Regions from separate parts of the Leifsonia sp. A12D58 genome, predicted to be linked through region 1. Evidence: predicted binding sites of a transcription regulator. Region 1 holds the regulator's gene; each other region holds the start of a gene.
What was found. The regulator HrcA, encoded in region 1, represses chaperone genes, less so after heat shock. The targets are predictions, from matches to a motif close to TTNGCACTCGNNNNNNNCGAGTGCNAA.
Positions count from the first base shown of each region.

Region 2: a site for HrcA is predicted at 1,835-1,861, ahead of groL (chaperonin GroEL). Genes of this name have one in related genera too.
Region 3: a site for HrcA is predicted at 2,652-2,678, ahead of ACMT3I_RS01630 (Hsp20/alpha crystallin family protein). Genes of this name have one in related genera too.

Region 1 is NZ_JBLJAT010000002.1:178,519-185,248, reverse strand. Features, by position in the region: gene ACMT3I_RS06730 (HNH endonuclease signature motif containing protein) at 1-215, shown strand, start outside; gene ACMT3I_RS06725 (CDGSH iron-sulfur domain-containing protein) at 325-660, opposite strand; gene ACMT3I_RS06720 (glycosyltransferase) at 668-1,657, opposite strand; gene ACMT3I_RS06715 (iron-containing redox enzyme family protein) at 1,654-2,769, opposite strand; gene ACMT3I_RS06710 (DUF4870 domain-containing protein) at 3,080-3,454, opposite strand; gene ACMT3I_RS06705 (DUF4870 domain-containing protein) at 3,625-4,089, opposite strand; gene hrcA (heat-inducible transcriptional repressor HrcA) at 4,270-5,292, shown strand; gene dnaJ (molecular chaperone DnaJ) at 5,343-6,452, shown strand; gene ACMT3I_RS06690 (16S rRNA (uracil(1498)-N(3))-methyltransferase) at 6,461-6,730, shown strand, end outside.
Region 2 is NZ_JBLJAT010000001.1:205,364-212,093, reverse strand. Features, by position in the region: gene ACMT3I_RS01045 (hypothetical protein) at 1-70, opposite strand, end outside; gene groL (chaperonin GroEL) at 164-1,792, opposite strand; gene ACMT3I_RS01035 (DUF3048 domain-containing protein) at 1,910-2,962, opposite strand; gene ACMT3I_RS01030 (cold-shock protein) at 3,032-3,235, opposite strand; gene ACMT3I_RS01025 (LytR C-terminal domain-containing protein) at 3,412-3,978, opposite strand; gene ACMT3I_RS01020 (DUF3263 domain-containing protein) at 3,981-4,382, opposite strand; gene msrB (peptide-methionine (R)-S-oxide reductase MsrB) at 4,693-5,094, shown strand; gene ACMT3I_RS01010 (substrate-binding domain-containing protein) at 5,147-6,175, opposite strand; gene ACMT3I_RS01005 (glycoside hydrolase family 35 protein) at 6,306-6,730, shown strand, end outside.
Region 3 is NZ_JBLJAT010000001.1:318,608-325,337, forward strand. Features, by position in the region: gene ACMT3I_RS01620 (stealth family protein) at 1-991, shown strand, start outside; gene ACMT3I_RS01625 (phosphodiesterase) at 948-1,880, opposite strand; gene ACMT3I_RS01630 (Hsp20/alpha crystallin family protein) at 2,118-2,567, opposite strand; gene ACMT3I_RS01635 (NADP-dependent oxidoreductase) at 2,800-3,717, shown strand; gene ACMT3I_RS01640 (phosphatase PAP2 family protein) at 3,773-4,603, shown strand; gene ACMT3I_RS01645 (type III polyketide synthase) at 4,662-5,894, shown strand; gene ACMT3I_RS01650 (methyltransferase domain-containing protein) at 5,898-6,656, shown strand; gene ACMT3I_RS01655 (FAD-dependent oxidoreductase) at 6,649-6,730, shown strand, end outside.

The sequences.
Region 1 (6,730 bases):
GGTTCCACCACCGCACAGTTCACCGGTCGGGTTGGCAGATCCGAATGGTCGACGGCGTGCCCCAGGTGAAAGCCCCGGTCTGGCTCGACGGGTTCCAGCGATGGCACGTGGCCACGAAATCACCGACCCGGATGACGTACCAACTCGCCGACCAGCAGATGCAACGCGATCAACGCGATCAACGCGACGAACTCCGACATCGGCGGACCGGCTGAATTTCTTCGGGCCCCGCGACATCCGCTTAACGCAGAAGCCGCCCACCAGATAGCGACCCGGCAGGCGACATCGTGCCTGTGGCCGCAGGAGAAGCCTAGGGCGAGCGAGCTAGTTGGCTGGCGGCTGATCCGGATGAAACCCCACGAGCTTGTGTGAGCCATCGCAGAACGGTTTGATCGTCGATTCCCCGCACCGACAGAGGGCGATGGTCTTGCGTGTGAGGTGAACAGGAGCTCCATCTGCGCCCACGATGTCGACACTGCCGCGGACAAGAAGGGGGCCATCCGCGCACACAAAGATGAGCGGATGCAGCCCCCCGGGCCGATCGCCGCTCGTCGGTTGTGCCGCCGCCTCGCTCGTTGCGTCGTTCGCCTCGTCGTTCGCCTCGTCGTTCGCCTCGTCGTTCATCTCGTCGTTCGCCTCGTCGTTCATCTCGTCGTTCATCCGTCGTTCACACCGGTGTCCATGCTGCCTGCGTCGCCACGGGCTCCCGCGACGCCCGAAGCCGCCGTACTGGGGTGGCGGCACGGCGAAGTCGTCCGGCTCCATATCGGGGCCCACCGAGCAGGCGTAGACCAACGGCCAGCCACACGCAGATAGCGCGCTCCAGCATCCAGAGCGGCACCCAGGCCGCACCGGTCAGGGGAAAGACTGATGCGCCATCGGATCGCCGCCGTCCGTACTCGCCCAGGGCGCAGGCCAGGATGACGCCGCCGAGCAACCGCTGCGGTCGACTGAGTGCCCACAGCGCCAACGGCAGCAGTGACAACTCGGCGACGAGACGCAGTGGCTGGGCGAAGTCGTCGTAGGCCTGGCGCACGCGTTGGCCAACGAAATGGCCGACGGACGGTGGCATCCGGCCGACGAAAAGGTCGTCGGCCCGAATCACGCGGCCGCCAGCCGCGGCCACAGTGCGAATCAGCTCAAGATTCTCAAACAAGACATCACCGGCGTATCCACCGACCGCCAGAATGAGCTCCCGCCGCACGGCGAGAGTGCCGGGGTAGTCGGCGCCGAGCGCACGGTTCATGAGTGTGCGCCCGGTATCCCAGCGGGCATGCCAGGGCAGGCTGGTGAAGTAGTTCTGGGGGCGCACCACGTCGGCGTTGTCCAGCGCGATGACGATTCGGCTGAGAGCAGGCAGGTCGTAACGCACGTCGTCGTCGGCGATGACCACGCGGTCACCGTCAACCAGAAACAGGCCAGTCATGACACCGGCGACCTTGCCATTGTTGCCTGGCCACGGGTTAGGACGAACGTGCCGAACGAACCCAGACCACCGGCCGTGGTGGTCGTCGAACATGCCGCCGGGCGACCCGTCAACGACGGTGACGGCGATCCATCCGCTGAGTGTGCGCAGGTAGTCGGTGAGCTCGTCTGTTCCGCTGTCATCCCGCCAGAGCAGCGGCAGCACGTAGTCGGCACGCAGGGGCGCGTTCACGGTATCGAGGGAGTGAGAGTAGATGCGGCAGCGGCCAGCGGGGTGAGCGGAACACGCAGGGAGGAACGCCCTGAGGTCCATGCCGCTAGGACTTCCTGCCCTGCCAGCCCGTCGACAGCCAGGCAGGCACTCGCGCCGAAGAAGATGTCGGCCAGGAGGGCTGGCTCATCCTCGGCTAGACACCCGGCGAGGTCGCGAGCGGCAATCTGCTCGTGCACGGCATCCGCTTCAACGTGCTCGTCGAAGTAGTCAGTGACGTCAGAACCAAAACCCAGTCGACGGAAGCCGTTGCCGATGAGACGGTTCGGAATTGACGAGGTCATCTCGAACGCAGCCAAGTGTCCGGCGATAGCGCCGCGCAGACGACGATTGAGACCGAACATCGACATCATGTTCATCGACGCCAGCGTCAGCGCGGACACCTGGTCGACGTACTGCCCGTAGCGAGAATCAAGTCCAAGTCCTCTCATGGTGCGGGCGAAGATCACTGAATGCATCCGATCGGCTCGACCACCGCCATACTCATCAGCCTGAATCTCCACGAGGGCTGCCTTTGGCCTGCCGGTGAGGCGCGGTATAGCCCACGAGTGCGGGTCGGCCTCCTTGAGCGTGTAGACGGAACGATGGATCACGTACTCCACCAGCTGGTTCGCTGTCGCCCGCTGGGCAATGAAGCGCGCGAGGCTTGGCCCCGACTCCTTGCCGGTCAGACGAAACAGGGCGGCCGCAACAGCTTCGGCCTCTGTCGCCGGCAGCGATGGAACCTGCACGCGTTCGCGCAACTCCCGCTCGAACCTCTCCTCGATAGCAGCGCGTGCAGCGAGGGTCACCGGATGCCACTCCCATCCGTCTTCGACATCGCCGACGTCTCCGTAGAACAGCCCGTAGAGCATGAAGAGCGTGAGTTGCAGATCACCGTCCCGAAGAACATCGGCAGTGGTTGCCAATGAGCGTTCTATGTCGCCCAGATAGTCGGCCAGCTCGGGGGCTTCGGCCGACGGGCGGCCAGCCAGAGCGATGAGGAGTCGTTGACTGAGTGGGCCTCTCGAGTGAAACGTGGGGGAGGTCGCGGTGGGGCATGCCTCTGTCGCCTGATTGCCTGGGGTGTCCATGCCCCTAGAGTTCATCTGGCATCAGGAATGGTCAACCCCGGTTGGTGTCTGGCGCGATGCATTGGTCGGTGGGTGAGCTTTCACATCAGCTGGGCGCGCAATATTCCGGCTGGCGCGGGCTTTTTCGCGCGCCAGCCGCAATATCCCGCGCCCATTTTGCGGCGGTCGCGGAATTCGCCACGGTGAGACCACGCTCAACACGCTCAACACGCTCAACTGATCGACTGGTGAAGACCTGCGCTTAACGCAGAACCGCCTGCCAAGGACAAGCCTGGCAGGCGGTTCTGTTCGCTGACGCGAAGTGACGTGACTAGCTCACGAACTTGATTGACAGCGGGTAGACGTACGTTTCGCCCTTGTTGGCTGCGACGGCAGCCAGGATGCTGAAGATGATTGTAACTACCCACACGGCGAACATGATCAGGAAGCCGATCACGATGAGCGACAGGATGGCCCCGATGATGTAGCCGATCAGCATTGTGATCTGGAAGTTCAGCGCCGCAGCGGTGTGCTGGCGGATGAACGGGCCACGATCCTTCAGGACGAGGTAGCCGATCAGTGCGGGCAGCAACTCGAAGAAGATGCCACCGATGTGTACGAGCGTCGCCCAGAGCTTCTCGTCAGCGGGGCTGAGCTGGCTGGGACCCTGGTACGGGCTGGCAGGAGGGGGAGGTGCGTCAGACATGATGATTCCTTTCTGGCGCTTGAATCGCGCGGGCTGAGGACGATGAGATGACGTGCAGTGATCACAGTAGCCACTGGAACGATGTCGCGCATCGCGGCTGTGCGAGTGTTTAGTTTTTGTCCAGGTGAGCGGCCTGCAGGCAAAGCGGGCGACAGCTCACCGTGAGCCGCTCAACTAATGAAGCGGATGGCGAACGGATAGCGATAGTGGAAACCGTCTTTCGCCTTCATGAAGCCGAGGATTGAGAAGACCACGCCGATGATCCACAGCACCCAGATGAGGTTGCTGAGGAACGAGAGCAGACCGAACGTGATGACGCCAAGAACGAAGGTGGCGATGTAGATCACGACATACCCGATCCCCAGGGTGATTTGAAAGTTCAGGGCTTCTTTAGCCTCAACGTTGGTGAACGAACCGCGGTCCCTGAACACCAGCCAGATGATGAGCGACGGCAGAAACCCCAGGATGCCGCCCAGGTGTGCAAATGATGCCCACTGTTTGTCATCCATTGCCGAGAGCGGTGCCGGCGGAGTCGAGGGTGGCTGCCCGTAATCGCGTGCGGCCTGCGGATTGGCGTCTCGTTGCCCGGCGCCATCGCTTGGATCAGGGGGAGTCTGTGCATGTGGATCAGTCATGATCAATGCCCTTCAGGCGGATACGTGGACACGCAACGCGCTGTAACAGTCAACGCTACTGCCGTGAAACTCCCCATGGCAATCAAAGAAGCCTCAGGTTGACGCGATATGATTAGCACTCAGTCAATGCGAGTGCTAATGCTTGTACGCGTGCCGAGTGAAGAGGGAGGCTGTAGCTGAATGGTGTCCGAACGCAGCCTTGAAGTCCTGCGGGTGATTGTCCAGGACTACGTCGCGTCACGCGAGCCGGTTGGATCGAAATCGATCGTCGACCGTCACTCCTTCGGTGTTTCAGCCGCGACCATCCGCAACGACATGGCCCTGCTTGAAGAGGAAGAACTCATCGCAGCGCCCCATACCTCGTCGGGCCGGATCCCCACCGACAAGGGCTACAGGCTGTTCGTCGATCACCTGGCCAATGTGAGGCCGTTGTCGCCCGCTGCACGCACGGCAATTGAAACTTTCCTCGGTCAGTCATCCGACCTCGATGAGGTACTCGCCCGCAGTGTTCGCCTGCTGTCCCAGCTCACGAACCAGGTTGCCCTGGTTCAGTACCCGTCCTTGTCTCGCGCCAGAGTGCGCCACATCGAACTGGTTCCGCTCACCGACCGCCGGGTGCTGTCTGTCTTGATCACCGATTCGGGCCGAGTTGAGCAGCGCGTCATTGATCTGCCGCGCGTGGTGGATGAAGAGCAGCTCAGCATGGTCAGGTCTGCTCTCAACCACGCAGTCGGCGGACTGAGCATGGCCGAGGCGGCAAACGCGCTGCGAGAGGCCGAGAGCCTCGGTCCCGTTCCTGTGCGCGACCTGCTTGACCCGATCGTCGCCACTCTGATCGAACAGGTCGGGGCCAACCGCCACGACCGCCTCGTGATGGCTGGCGCTGCAAACCTGGTGCGCACCGAAGAAGACTTCAGCGGCAGTATCTTCCCGGTACTCGAGGCAATCGAGGAGCAGGTCGTCCTTCTTCGTCTCTTCGGCGAGATGGCATCAGACCAGCATGGTGTGTCTGTGAGCATTGGGCGCGAGAACGCATCGTTCGGCCTCGGGGAGACCTCGGTGCTGACGAGCGGATATACCTCGTCGGGCGGCGACCTCGCCAGGCTCGGTGTGCTCGGCCCGACCCGCATGGACTACTCGAACAACATGGCTGCGGTTCGCGCCGTTGCCCGATACCTCTCTCGCCACCTCGGCGAGAACTAGCTTTTCATTTCCAATTTTCCCGTACGACAGATCAACAAGGAGAGCCGCTTTTGGCTGACCACTACGAAGTCCTGGGCGTTTCAAAAGACGCAACGATCGACGAGATCAAGAAGGCATACCGACGCCTGGCCAGACAGCTGCACCCCGATGTGAACCCCGGCGCAGAGGCCTCTGAACAGTTCAAGCTCGTCACACACGCCTACGACGTACTGAGCGACCCCAAGCAGCGCCAGCAGTACGACATGGGTGGCCAGGGCGGTGGCGGATTCGACAGCGGTAACTTCGGTAACTTCGGGGACATCTTCGAGACGTTCTTCGGTGGAGGCGGTGGAGGTGGCGGTCGCGGACCCCGCTCGCGTCGCGAACGCGGCCAGGATGCACTCATCCGCGTCGAAATCGACCTCGACGAGGTCATCTTCGGCACCCACCGCGATCTCGAGGTCGACACGGCCATCGTCTGTGAGACCTGCAACGGCAGCTGCTGCCAGCCGGGTACCTCGCCGGTCACCTGCGACATCTGCCACGGAACCGGCAGCATCCAGCGCGCGGTTCGTTCGTTGCTCGGTAACGTGATGACGTCAAGCCCCTGTGGCACCTGCCGAGGCTACGGCACCATCATCGCCACGCCCTGCGTGACTTGCCAGGGTCAGGGCCGCGTCCGCGCCCGCCGCACTGTTGCCGTCGACATCCCCGCAGGTGTCGACACCGGCCTGCGCCTGCAGATGCCGGGCAGCGGCGAAGCCGGACCTGCCGGCGGACCCAACGGTGACCTCTACCTTGAGATCAAGGTGCGCCACAACGACGTCTTCAGCCGCAACGGCGACGACCTGCTGTGCACGCTCGAAGTGCAGATGGCCGATGCAATCCTCGGGACGACCGCAACGATCAAGGGTCTCGATGGTGACCTCGAGGTCGAGTTGAAGCCGGGAACGCAGAGTGCAGAGATCATCACGGTCAAGGACCGTGGCGTGACCAAGCTGCGTGGCAGCGGCCGGGGCGATCTCAAGATCGGCATCCAGGTTGTCACACCGACGAAGCTTGACCACAAGGAGAAAGAGCTCATTCAGCAGTTCGCGGCCAGGCACAAGGGGCACGCCCCTGAGCTCAGCCAGTTCCAGCAGGGACTCTTCGCCAAACTGCGCGATCGCTTCCTCGGCTAGGCGCGTCGATGGCCCATTTCTACCTGGACGAGTCGCTCCAGCCTGATGCGTGTGCGCCTGGCGCGCTCGTAAGCATCGGCGGCAGCGAAGCCAAGCATGCAGTCACCGTCAGCCGTGTACGCCCCGGCGAGTCATTGCTGCTCGGAAACGGGCACGGTCTGATCGTCTCAGGCACCGTCGTCACCGCCGAGCCCGGCGAGCTGACGCTTCGTGTCGACGAGGCGACGCTGCACGCTGCGGCGACCCCGCGCATCCGTCTGGTTCAAGCCCTTGCCAAG
Region 2 (6,730 bases), on a different contig from region 1:
CAGCTCGCGGCGGCGCAACAATCGGTGTCGGTGGATGCGGCCCCGTATTCTCAGGTGGATTGCCTGCCATGAGCAGAACGGTAGCACCGCGACAAAAGACTGGGCGCCTCCCCAAAGGGAGACGCCCAGTCTTTTGTGAAGCGGTGAAACTAATTCAGCGGACTTAGAAGTCCATGCCGCCCGACGGGTCGCCCATCGGAGCCGGGTTCTTCTCCGGCTTGTCGGCGACAACTGCCTCGGTGGTGAGGAAGAGGCCGGCGATCGACGATGCGTTCAGCAATGCTGAGCGGGTGACCTTTACCGGGTCATTGATTCCGGCAGCGATCATGTCAACGTACTCACCGGTCGCGGCGTTGAGGCCGTGTCCGACGGGCAGGTTGCGCACCTTGTCTGCAACAACGCCAGGCTCGAGGCCAGCGTTGAGTGCGATCTGCTTGAGCGGAGCGTCGATTGCAACGCGGACGATGTTCGCACCGGTTGCCTCGTCGCCAACGAGGTCAAGAACTGCCTTGCTCTCGAATGCGGTCTTGCCAGCCTGGATGAGCGCAACGCCACCACCGGCGACGATGCCCTCTTCGACAGCTGCCTTAGCGTTACGGACTGCATCTTCGATGCGGTGCTTGCGCTCCTTGAGCTCAACCTCCGTTGCCGCGCCGGCCTTGATGACTGCAACGCCACCAGCGAGCTTCGCGAGACGCTCCTGGAGCTTCTCACGGTCGTAGTCGCTGTCGGTGTTCTCGATCTCGGCACGGATCTGGGCGACACGGCCGGCAATTGCCTCCACGTCTCCAGCGCCCTCGACGATGGTCGTCTCGTCCTTGGTGATAACGACCTTGCGGGCGTTACCAAGCAGGTCGAGGGTGACGTTCTCGAGCTTGAGGCCGACCTCTTCAGAGATGACCTGTCCGCCGGTGAGGATTGCGATGTCCTGCAGCTGAGCCTTGCGACGGTCGCCGAAGCCAGGAGCCTTGACGGCAACGGACTTGAAGATGCCGCGGATCTTGTTTACAACGAGCGTGGCCAGAGCCTCGCCATCGACGTCCTCAGCAATGATGAGGAGCTGCTTGCCGGTCTGGATGACCTTGTCAACGATCGGCAGGAGGTCCTTGATGTTCGAGACCTTGGAGTTGACGATCAGGATGTAGGGGTCTTCGAAGACCGCTTCCTGACGGTCGGGGTCGGTCACGAAGTATGCCGACAGGAAGCCCTTGTCGAAGCGCATGCCCTCGGTGAGCTCAAGCTCGGTGCCGAATGTGTTCGACTCCTCAACGGTGACGACACCTTCCTTGCCGACCTTGTCGATCGCCTCGGCGATGATTGCGCCGATCTCGGCGTCACCGGCAGAGATGGAAGCGGTAGCCGCGATCTCTTCCTTGGTTTCGATCTCCTTGGCGTTGGCGATGAGCTCGGCGATGACTGCTGCAGTCGCCTTCTCGATGCCGCGCTTCAGGCTGATCGGGTCTGCGCCGGCTGCAACGTTGCGCAGACCTTCGCGAACCAGTGCCTGAGCCAGAACGGTTGCGGTCGTGGTGCCGTCGCCTGCGACGTCGTCAGTCTTCTTGGCGACCTCCTTGACAAGCTCAGCACCGATCTTCTCGTACGGGTCGTCGAGTTCGATCTCCTTAGCGATGGACACGCCATCGTTGGTGATCGTGGGAGCGCCCCACTTCTTCTCCAACACGACGTTGCGTCCGCGCGGGCCGAGGGTGACCTTGACCGTGTCAGCGAGGATGTTCAGGCCGCGCTCAAGGCCACGACGGGCCTCTTCATTGAAAGCAATGATCTTTGCCATGTGTGTTTCTCGTCCCTCCCGGACGTTCCAAAAAGTGATGGGTTAGCACTCAAATAACGAGAGTGCTAAGTCGATTCTGGCACTCTGATGCCGAGAGTGCAAGTAAAGGACGGGCCGCTACGGCAGCAATTCAACTGAGCCTTCGTCGATCGGGACCAGCTCGATCCACGTGTTGCCTGGTGCGAGTCTGATCACGACACCGTTGTCGTCTAGCAGCCGGATGGCGGCATCCTGCGCACCCTTCACCCAGGTCGCGTGAGTTGACTTCCCGCCGGTAGAAATCCAGGCCTCTCCCGAGCCGACCAACGTCGTTTTCGGAACCTCGCCGTACGTCCAGTCGATGTCGACGCGCAGCACGACGACGTTCGTTGACCTCAACTGGTTGCCGGCACTGTCGAAGTCGGGCTCACCCTCCTGCGCACGAAGGTAGGCGGTGTCGGCTGCCGACCAGGTCCAGCTGGGCCAGCGCGAGTCGGAGAACCGGGCGTCGATCGTTCCCGTCGGGCTGCCGCCGACCATCGCTGAGGAGTCAGCGGCTGACGCCGAATACTCGAACTGCTGTCTCGGCGGTGCCAGGTCGGCGTGCTGGGAGATGAGTTCGGTCGCCTTCACCACGACATCGTGCGGGGAGTCCTTCTCCTCGATGCGATAGAACAGCCCGGCCTCGTCGTAGTCAAATACCGCGTTGACGACAGCGGTGCTCTCCATCATCTCCATGAATCGTTCCTGTCCACCCGAATAGGCGACGATCCCACCGAGTGGGGCAATGATGTCTGGATCCATCGGTCTGATCGACCTGACCGGGCCGACGAGGTCGGGAACATCCGACTGCCAGACCGCGACATAGCGGGTGAGCCCACCCTCGACCAATTCTTCGAAGACGATGTCGGTGCGTTCCAGCCCGATCTGCGGCCGAGCGTCGCTGTGGTTGTCGATCTTTGCCGCGAGTGATGGGGTGTCCAGGCTGCCGACGTCGACGGTCGTTCCCCGCAATGGTGCAAGCGTGACGGCCGGTTCGGCCGTGCGGGTCGGCCGTGGAGTGGACGATGGCGGCGCAGCGGATGACTTGTCGGCCACGCACCCTGACAGAAGCAGGACGATGGGCACTGCCACGGCCAGCACCGAGACGGCGAGACGTGAACGAGTGGGGGCCGCGGGGATCGGAGTCACGCCCCACACACTAATGCCGCCCGGAGAACCGGACGGCATCAGGTGGGGCGTGCCCCGAAAATCACGAATTTAGAGCGGACGCACCGCTTCAGCCTGTGGGCCCTTTGCACCCGTTCCGACCTCGAAGACGACCTGCTGTCCTTCTTCAAGTACTTTGTAGCCATTCATGTCAATGGCGGAGTAGTGGACGAACACGTCCTGCCCTCCCTCATTCACTGTGATAAAGCCGAAGCCCTTCTCAGCGTTGAACCATTTAACGGTGCCGTTCGCCATGTGTTACTCCCAGGTGCTTGGTACATTTCCAAGTCCAGATACTAGCGAAACGCCACGAAAACAAAAGGGCTGTGACCACCTTAAACATCGCGAAATGGCAACAATTTACACAGCGTTAATGCGTTCGACCCGCCGACGGTTCGTGGCGAGAAGGATCCGCATCCGGCAGGTTGGGATCAACCGGCCGGTACGTAGTCGTTGCCGACGATGACGGTGATCGCCGCGTCGCTCTCGGCAAAGTCAGGAGACAGCGAAGTCGTTGCGCCGGGAATGGCGCTTGCAACGCCGAGCGCTGCACCCTCGTACGAGGCATCTGAGTAGTACACGACAGTGGTCGGAACGTCTTCAGTGCTCGCGTTCGACGTTGCGCCAACGCTCCAGCCGGCATCCGTCAGCGTCTGGCCGACGGCGGCGGCAACGCCGGTACCCGGCGTGCCGTTCAGCACGGTGATGCTGATGCTCGGGTCGAGTGTGGGCTCCACTGCCGGCGGCGCGGGGGCTTCTGACGTTGCTTCGACCGGAGCTGTCGTACTGGGAGTCGTACCCGGCATCTCGAAATTGAGACGATTGTTCAGCGCGAGGAGGCCGATAGCGCCCAGTCCTACGAGAACGAGAGTGGCGGCAAGGGCCCAGGCCAGGGTGACCCAGCCTCGCCCCTTCTTCCCTGTTGTGCGGTGGGCTCCGACGCGTTCAGTGGTGCCCTGCAGTGAGTCGAAGCGGTCTTTCGGTGGTTTTTTCGGCATCGTCAGTCTGATTCAGTCCTCGGTAGGGTGGTCACTCGGTCAGCAGGCACCGGCGTTGATTGATCAGGAGTGATTGATCGACGCGCGCGTGACTCGGCTCTGGCCTCACGCATCCGTTGCAATCGGTTAACCAGCATCGGATCATGGACAAGTGCGGCCGGCTCTTCTATGAGCGCGCCCAACACTTGATAGTACCGGGCGGACGAAAGACCAAGCTCAGAGCGGATGGCTTCTTCTTTGGCACCGACGTGGCGCCACCACTGTCGCTCAAAGGCCAGTACCGCCAGATCACGCTCGGACAGACCAGTGCCAGCGGCACGACTTGAGGGGGAATGACCATCGGGTTCTGATGAGCCGTCCGCAACCGATGACGCGACGCGTTCAGCATCCTTTGCGTTCTGCACCGATTGCCTCCTCTGTCGCCCGCGGGTGCGCTGCGCCAGATGGCGCGTTCTTCGTCATCCTATTTGGGCGCGGCTGTGAGTTCGTGGATGCCGCACTGTGCGCGTCGATTTCGGCGCCGACGCTGCGTGACCCCGCGAAATCGGAGTCGTGGTGACTATGAGTGCTCCATAACGACCACAACTCCGATCTCGCGGGATGGGAAATTGCCGTGCCATTGCGGCGCACCGGAATGTGGCACGGCTCCGGCGAGTTTAGGCTTGTTGTAAGTGCGAGTCGGCTGTTCCGGCTCGGCGGATGAAGGGATGCAGGATGGACTACGAGGTAAAGAAGTCTGACGCCGAATGGCGCGAGGAGCTGACCCCCGATCAGTACGCCGTGCTGCGCGGCGCCGCTACCGAGCGCGCCTGGACCGGCGAGCTGCTTGATGAGAGCCGTGCGGGTGTCTACACCTGTGGCGCCTGCAACGCAGAACTTTTCAAGAGCGGCACCAAATTCGACTCAGGATGCGGCTGGCCCAGCTTCTACGAATCAGTCAACCCTGAAGCGGTAGAGCTGATCGAAGACAACACGCTTGGCATGGTGCGCACCGAGGTGCGCTGTGCGAACTGCGGATCACACCTCGGCCACGTCTTCGACGATGGTTTCGGTACACCGACAGGTGACCGCTACTGCATGAACTCGATCTCGCTGAACTTCAAGGAAGCCGAGTAACGCGGCAAGCTATCGGCTACTGGCCACTGTGATCTGAGAGCGACGGTTCCGTCTATGCGCGCGGCGCTGGCGGCGGGGCCGTCGATGCTCTGACGATGAGTTCAGCACGCAGCTGCGGAGCAGGACGTGACTCCCGCTTCTCGATCATGTCGATCACCTGGGTCGCTGCCGCGCGTCCCACTTCCTCGAACGGCTGACGAACGGTGGTGAGCGCCGGCGCGGCGTAAGCGGCGAGGGCGATGTCGTCAACGCTGACGACCGAGACATCATCCGGAACCATACGACCGGCCTCGTGAAGTGCCCGGATGACACCGAATGCCATCTCGTCACTGGAGACGAACACCGCCGTAACGTCTGGGATGGCCGCGATAGTGCGCCCTGCCCTGTACCCGGATTCCGGCGTCCAATCACCGGGAATCACAGGCGGCGGGGTCACCCCGCGTTCGCGGAGCACCGTTTCCCATTCCTCACGGCGCGCGTTGGACTCCTGCCAGAACTCGTCACCTGAAACGTGCCAGACGGTGCGGTGACCGAGATCGAGCAGATGCTCAGTGGCGGCGCGGGCGATTGCTCGCTGATCGACGAGCACATCGGTGCCGACGCCTCCCGCCTGCCGGTGGCCGACTGTCGGCGTGCGCTCAGTACGCGTGCCGAGCGCCTCTGTGAGGAAACCGACGGGCGCGAGGATCACGATGCCTTCGGCCCCCTGACGCTCCAGGCGGTCGAATGCCCCAGCGAACGACGCCGGCGCTGAGTGGTGGGGAACGCCGGCCGAGGTCACGGCATAGCCCTCTTCTGAAGCGACAGCTTCTACGCCGAGCACGATCGCGCTTGTCGAATACTCGGCAGAGGAGATGGTGATGACGCCGAGGGTGCGGCTGCGTCCGGATGCCAGGGATGCCGCGGCGGCGTGCAGCCTGTATCCGACGGCATCGACTGCAGCCAATACGCGTTGCGCCGTCTCTGGGCGCACATTCGGGTTCCCTGAGATCACGCGGGACACCGTCTGGGTCGACACGCCAGCAGCGCGTGCGACATCAACTTGGTTCGGTGCCCGGTCCGGCTGAGAACGACGTGGCATCTGCCCAGTGTAGTGAGCGTTCACAGATAACTGGCGAAACCGCACACGTGGTGACACAAATGGGAGATAATGTGAGCGCAAACATTTTCGCACTGGGACTTCATGCCCCGCAACACTAGGGAGGCCGCGGATGGTCGCGACCGACAGCACTATCAGCGTCGATTCAGTAGCTGCGCTCACATATCGCGACAGCGTCATGTTGCGCAACGGGCGACCACACCGAATGCTGGCCGGCGCAGTGCACTACTTCAGGGTGCACCCCGACCAGTGGGAAGACCGACTCCGCCGCCTTGCAGCCATGGGCGCGAACACTGTCGACACCTATATCGCCTGGAACTTCCATGAAGAGACCGAGGGTGCGCCTCAATTCGACGGATGGCGCGACGTCGAGCGATTCATCCGCTTAGCCGGCGAGGTCGGCCTGGACGTCTACGTACGCCCGAGTCCTTATATCTGTGCCGAATGGTCAAACGGCGGGCTGCCCACCTGGTTGACCGGACGCACGCGCAGCGTACGCAGCAGCGACCCCGCATACCGCGAAGCCGTTGCCACCTG
Region 3 (6,730 bases), on a different contig from region 1:
CCAGCGCGAGCGCGCCAAGCGGATGCAGGCATACGTGGTGGGGGAGGGCGACGATTCCGACGCCAGGTTCCGCCAGATCGACGAGCTCAAGTACGCACTGCGCAGCGTCTACCTGTTCGCCCCGTGGATCCGCCGTATCTTCATCGCGACAGACTCACCCGCGCCGGCATGGCTCGCTGACCACCCGAGGGTCACCATCATGCGTAGCGAAGAGTTTTTCGCAGACCCGAGCGTGCTGCCGACCCACAACTCGCACGCCGTCGAAAGCCAGCTGCACAACATCCCGGGGCTGGCAGAGCACTTCCTTTACTCGAACGACGACATGTTCTTCGGCCGCCCGATCGGACCAGACCTGTTCTTTTCGCCCGGCGGTGTCTCCAAGTTCATCGAGGCCTCAACGCGCATCGGCCTGGGGGAGAACGAACCATTCCGCAGCGGCTTCGAAAACGCGGCCCGCGTCAACAGGGCGCTGCTGCATGAGCGCTTCGGCAAGGTGACGACCAGGCACCTGGAGCACACTGCTGCCCCGTTGCGAAAGAGCGTGATGCGTGAACTCGAAGCGGAGTTCCCCGACGACTTCGCCCGCACTGCCGCCAGCCGGTTCCGTTCGTCGACCGACATCTCGGTGACGAACTCGCTGTACCACTACTACGCGCTGATGACCGGACGCGCGGTGACGCAGGCACAGGCTCGCTCGCTATACGTCGAGACAACGCTCAAACGTGCGCTCGGCCAGATGGACAAGCTGCGCAAGCGTCGCGACCAAGACATGTTCTGCCTGAACGATGGCAGCTTCCCCGAGATCTCAGACGAGGTCCGTCGCGAGGCCGTCACCGAATTCCTTGAGCGGTACTTCCCGTTCCCCGCGCCGTGGGAGAAGGATGAGCCGCAGTCTTTGGCTACCCAGCAGCCCGGTGGCGCGCTTCAGCCTGAAGCCGTGGAGCTGCTCAATTCAGAACGCGGATCGGCCGCGTCATCGGTGGCTCCCTAAACGCAGATATGGTTCCGGCCGGCATGATCCGGATGCCGGCCTCTGCCAGTCTGCGCGCGCTTTCTTCTGCGTCGATGTAGTCGAGGGCGGCGTAACTGCCGAGCGGAACGACCGAGTGCAGCACTGTGTCTGGATAGACGTGCACGAGATTGAACGCGCGGGCGCCATCGCGACCGCGTGTTCCGCCGACAGGCACTGTCAGATCCTGGGTGTAACAGGTGGCGGATGCCACTGACACCGGGATGCCGGCAAAGGTCGCCGTCGAGGAGTAGTGCAGGTGTCCGGCCAGAATGCTGCGCACATCCGTTCCCCGGAGCACGCTCGCGAGCGGTCCCTGGTCGCGCAGTTCGACCGATACCGCAAGATCAAGCACGCTGGGGATTGGCGGGTGGTGCATCACCAGGATGCTGCCGTCAGGTGCAGGCACGGCCAGGATGTTGTCGAGCCAGTCGAGCTGGGCCTGTGTCACCTCGCCGTGGTGGGCTCCCGGCACTGTGGAATCAAGCGTGATAATCCGCAGTCCGTTGAGTTCGGTCACGCTGTCGATCGGACTGGTAGTCGGCTTCTCGTCGAGCAGGGCCGTACGGAAAGTTGCACGGTCATCGTGGTTTCCCATCACCCAGATCACGCGCGCACCGAGGCGTTCGGCAACGGGTTCCACGATTTCCCTGAGCCTGTCGTATGCGCCGGGCTCGCCGCGATCGGCGAGGTCGCCGGTGAAGACGATGGCCTCAGGTCTACAGCCGGATGTCTCTAGCTCGGCGAACAGTTCGACCAGGTGTCTGGTGCTGTCAACCGAGTTGTACAGCTGATTGCCTGCGGCAAGGAGGTGCGTGTCACTCACATGGATAAGGAAATGGTCCGGCCTGGGGTATTCGGCCGTTCGCATGCTCACAGAGCTTCCATTCGTTCACAAGTGCGAACTCGTCGCGCGCGCACTTACGGTACTGCCGATATTCGATCACGCGTTCTTGAACGATTGGTGTACGCCACGCGTATTGGAACTGTACGCCCGACATTCATGTGCGGGTAAAAAGCTACCTTCGGTGACGTGAAACAGCGCACTATGTGCGACACACAGTGCGCTGTTGTGGTTACTCAACCGCTCTGAGTTGCTCAACCGTTCTTAGTCAGCAACGTCTTTGTGGCTCTCCTTGACAGAGAGGGTGTCTTCGCCGATGTTGGTTTCGACCTTCACCTTGCGTGGGCGAGCCCGTTCGCTGACGGGGAGCGTAATGCTGAGCACGCCGTTTGCGTAAGTGGCGCTGATCTTCTCGATGTCGATTCCTTCGCCGAGATTGAGTTGGCGCAGGAACGAGCCGGCCTGGCGTTCACGGGTGATCCACTTGACGCCCTCGTGGTTGGCAAGCGTGCGTTCAGCGCGGATGGTGAGCAGCTGGCCGTCAACGTCGATGTCGACAGAGCCAGGATCGATGCCGGGCATGTCGGCGCTCAGGACGTAGACGTCACCGTCGCGGTAGAGATCCATCGGCATCCGACGCGGTCCGAGTCGGTTGTCAAACAGGGCACCTGCGAAACGGTCGAGGTCGCGAAGTGGGTCAAAGTTCGATGCCATTTTCTACTCCCTTGCTTCGGGCCGTGGCCCGACTCGTGATCAAAGTTTTCAAAGTTGAGTCGACTTGACTCAACTATGTCCAATTTAACACCCGTGATTGTTGCCCGCCAATGGAGCTGACGAATTCTCAGTCGGCTCTCAGCGACGCCGCCAATCCGGAGTCTGATGGCGCGTTGTACGGTGACTCGCATCGGCCTAGCCGGAATCGGGCGCACTGCCTAGGCTGTGCGACATGGCTCGCTACGTGCGTTTTGACGAATTCGGTGGCATCGACGTGCTGCACATCGTGCATGAGGATCCGCCGTTACCCGCGGCAGGGGAGATCCGGGTGCAGGTCCACTCAGTGGGCCTCAATCCGGTCGACTGGAAGATCCTGCACGGAGGTCCGACTGCTGCGGCCTATCACGCTGTACCGCCATGCGGAAACGGCAATGACTTCGCGGGTGTTGTCGACGAGATCGGGAGCGGCGTGGTCGACTTCGACCTCGGCGACGAGGTGCTCGGCGGAAGGCGGATGTTCGCTCAGGCCGACTTCGTGATCATCGATGCGGACAAGGTGATTCGCAAGCCCGCCGGCCTGGGTATGGACGAAGCGGGATCGCTCGACATCGTGGGACGCACGGCGTGGGCAACAGTGCACTCGCTTGACCTCACTCGGAAGGACACCGTCCTCGTGAGCGCTGCGGCCGGCGGAGTCGGGGTGCTTGCAGCGCAACTGGCCAAGCGCACCGGGGCGACGGTGATCGGCACGGCGAGCGAAGCCAACCATGAATTCTTGCGCGAACTCGGCATCATCCCGGTCGCGTACGGCGAGGGTCTGGTTGATCGGGTGCGCGCTGTGGCGCCGCACCTCACCGCCGCACTCGACAACAACGGGCCCGCAACGATCGATGCTGCCCTGAAGCTCGGCGTGCCGGGCAATCGCATCAACACCATCGCGGCCAGGGGCCACCGCACCGATGCCGGAATCCAGGGAGTCGGCGGTGCCCAAGCAGCCCTGCCAGAGCTCGAGAAAATCGCCGAGTTGATCGCGTCAGGCGACCTCGTCTTCCCTATCGACAGCGTCTACCCCCTCGAACGCGTGCGCGATGCATACGAGCACCTCATGACGGGGCATGTGCGCGGCAAGGTTGTGCTCAGCCTGGTGTGAGGCCCGCGTCGCCCGTATGGAAAGTTCCTCTATCGTGGTGTGCGAAGGTTGTTAGGTGCGCCAGAATCCGACGAACAGCCCCGGCAGGTATCTACTTGCCGGCGCCTGCATCGTTGCCGCGTTCACGATGTTGTACCTCTATTTCGTGCGCACCGAAAGCGGGCAGCTGATCGATCAGCTGGCATATAACGGCGCGGATTTTGGTTGGCGCAGCGTCACCCCGTTCACGAGAAGACTGCTTGACACCCTGCCGGCGATCTCGGGAGTCATCGGCTTCGTATTGACTGTGGTCATCGTCCTGGTGCGCAAGAACTGGACCACATTCGTCGTCGCCCTGACCGCTGCCGCGGCCGCAGCTGCCTCGACGCAGATCCTGAAATATGCGATCCTGACGCGTCCGGACCTGGGGGTTGAGGGCTTCGCTGACAACTCATTCCCCTCGGGGCATACGACGGTGGCCGCGGCATCCGCTCTGGCGGTCTTTCTGGTTTCCAGCGCCAGGACACGGCCCATCGTCGCCGGTTTGGGCGGTGCATACACGGTCATTGCCGGGGCATCGACTCTCGCCAACCAGTGGCACAGGCCGAGCGATGTCATTGCGGCATTGCTGGTGGTCGCCTTCTGGGGTTGCGTCGCCGGATTCCTGCTTGCTGTGCTCGTTCCCGGACGGGCCGAAGTGCGCACCACCTCCAGGTCGCGATTGCTGCTGTGGTTGCTCGGCCCGTTCATCGTGGTGGCAGCGATCGCATTCGTGCTCACCCTGATCAATTCGACGAAGGACGACCCCGATACGGTGATTGCCTACATCGGTGGTGTCGCCGCGATCATCGCCGTTGGCTTCACTCTTGCAGTGATGGCAGTGCGCACCTTCGCGCGACTGCCCTGACTGAATGTGAGCGCGATCAGCACTATCATCCGGAGAACTCGCGTGTAACACTGGCCATATGGTCGTCACGCTCAGGGGGCTGCAGACTGCGGTACCTCCCACAATTCTTGTGCAGGATCAAGTGCGCGACGTTTTCGCCGCGCAACATGGTCTCAGTCGATTGGCCCAGCGGCTGGTCACCACGTCGTTCAATATGTCGGGGATAGAAACGCGCCGCACGGTCATCGAGGAGCTCACGCTCGATCCTGGTTCAGGACACTCGACCGCGGAGCCGCAGTTCTTCGATTCGGAGACGCAACAGCTGCTGTCACCGAGCACAGGGTTGCGAAACGAGCTCTACATTGTCGAGGCGACGAAGCTCTTCGTCGAGGCAGGGCGGCTGGCACTCGCAGCATGCCCAGACGTCGAGGCGGCCGACATCACCCATGTGGTGACGGTGTCGTGCACGGGGTTCTACGCTCCTGGTCCCGACTACATGCTGGTGCGCGAGCTGGGTTTGAACCCGGCGACACAGCGCTACCACCTGGGATTCATGGGCTGCTACGCCTCGATGCCAGCGCTCCGCACGGCCAAGCAGTTTGTTGACGCGAACCCTGATGCTGTCGTACTCGTGGTCAGCGCCGAGCTCTGCTCACTGCACCTGCGTTCATCGAGTGACCCAGACACGATAGTTGCATCGTCGCTGTTCGGAGACGGTGCCGCAGCGGGAATCGTGAGTGCGCGGCATCCGGTTCCCGGCGAGAAGGCGTTCACGCTCGACCACTTCGAGACGGTGATCACGCCGGTCGGTGAGGGAGCGATGGCCTGGAAGATCGGCGATGCCGGCTTTGAGATGGTGCTGAGCTCGTATGTGCCGCACATCATTGACGAGCACATCGAGGGGGCTCTCGCTCCGCTGCTGGCCAAAGACGAGCAACTGAGCGTCTTTGCTGAGGGGATGCGGGCTGAAACTGTTGTGGCTGCTGACGCTGCGCTGCAGCCGGACGGAGCGCGTCAGGTAGCGACGCTCGAGCAGCCGCTCGACAGGGCGATCGCGCACTGGGCGATCCACCCGGGCGGACGCAGCATCCTCGACAAGACCGAGGCCAAACTGGCGCTGCGCGAGGAGCAGCTGGTGCCCTCGCGCGAGGTGTTGCGTACCTACGGAAACATGTCGAGTGCCACGGTGCTCTTCGTGATGAAAGCCATCCTGGACAGCGACAGGGCCGAGGACGGCGATCGCACCTGCGCCATGGCCTTCGGGCCTGGCCTCACTGTCGAGAGCGCTTTGCTCAGCGTCATCCGCGGATAAAGCGTGCGGGTAATCCCATCGCTCGCGCTTCGTGCCGACGATATCAATGAGGTGATGGACTCACCGGACTGCGATGCTGGGCGCCTGCGCAACACCTATCTGTACTTTCGCTACGTCAATGCGGTGCTGTCGGGATGGCGCCTGACGTATCTGCGAGACATCAGACCGACACTGTCGCCCGACCGCCTGAGCACCCTGCTTGATATCGGAACCGGAGGTGGAGACGTCGCTCGGTCGCTCAGCCGGTGGGCCAAGCGCGACAGGTTGAGGCTGAGTATCACCGCCATCGACCCGGATGCCAGGGCGCACGAATTCACCGCCAGCCAGCCGACCATGCCCGATCTCACCTTTCGCACCGAGCTGAGTTCTGACCTGGTGGCCAGGGGCGAACGCTTCGACTTCGTGATCTCGAACCACGTGCTTCATCACCTGACCGCCGTCGAGCTCGGTGCGTTGATGGTGGATTCGGAACGACTCTGTTTGCAGCAGGTGCTGCACTCCGACATCGAGCGCAGCCGCTGGGGATACGTCGGCTTCGGGCTCGGCACCTGGCCACTGTTTCGTGATTCGTTCATTCGGGAGGACGGCCTGACGTCGATTCGACGCAGCTACACGGCGACGGAACTACGGGCGGGGCTGCAGGACCTGAAGGATGCCGGCCTCGCGTCTGGCTGGGACGTGACCCGCGAACTACCGTCGCGGCTGGTGTTGCGGTGGCGGCATCCGTCACTCCGGCCGTCACGGGGGCAGCCGGATGCGTGATGTCGTCATCGTGGGCGGTGGCCCGGTTGGGATGCTGCTGGCGTGCGTGCTGGCGCAGCGCGGCCTCGACATCG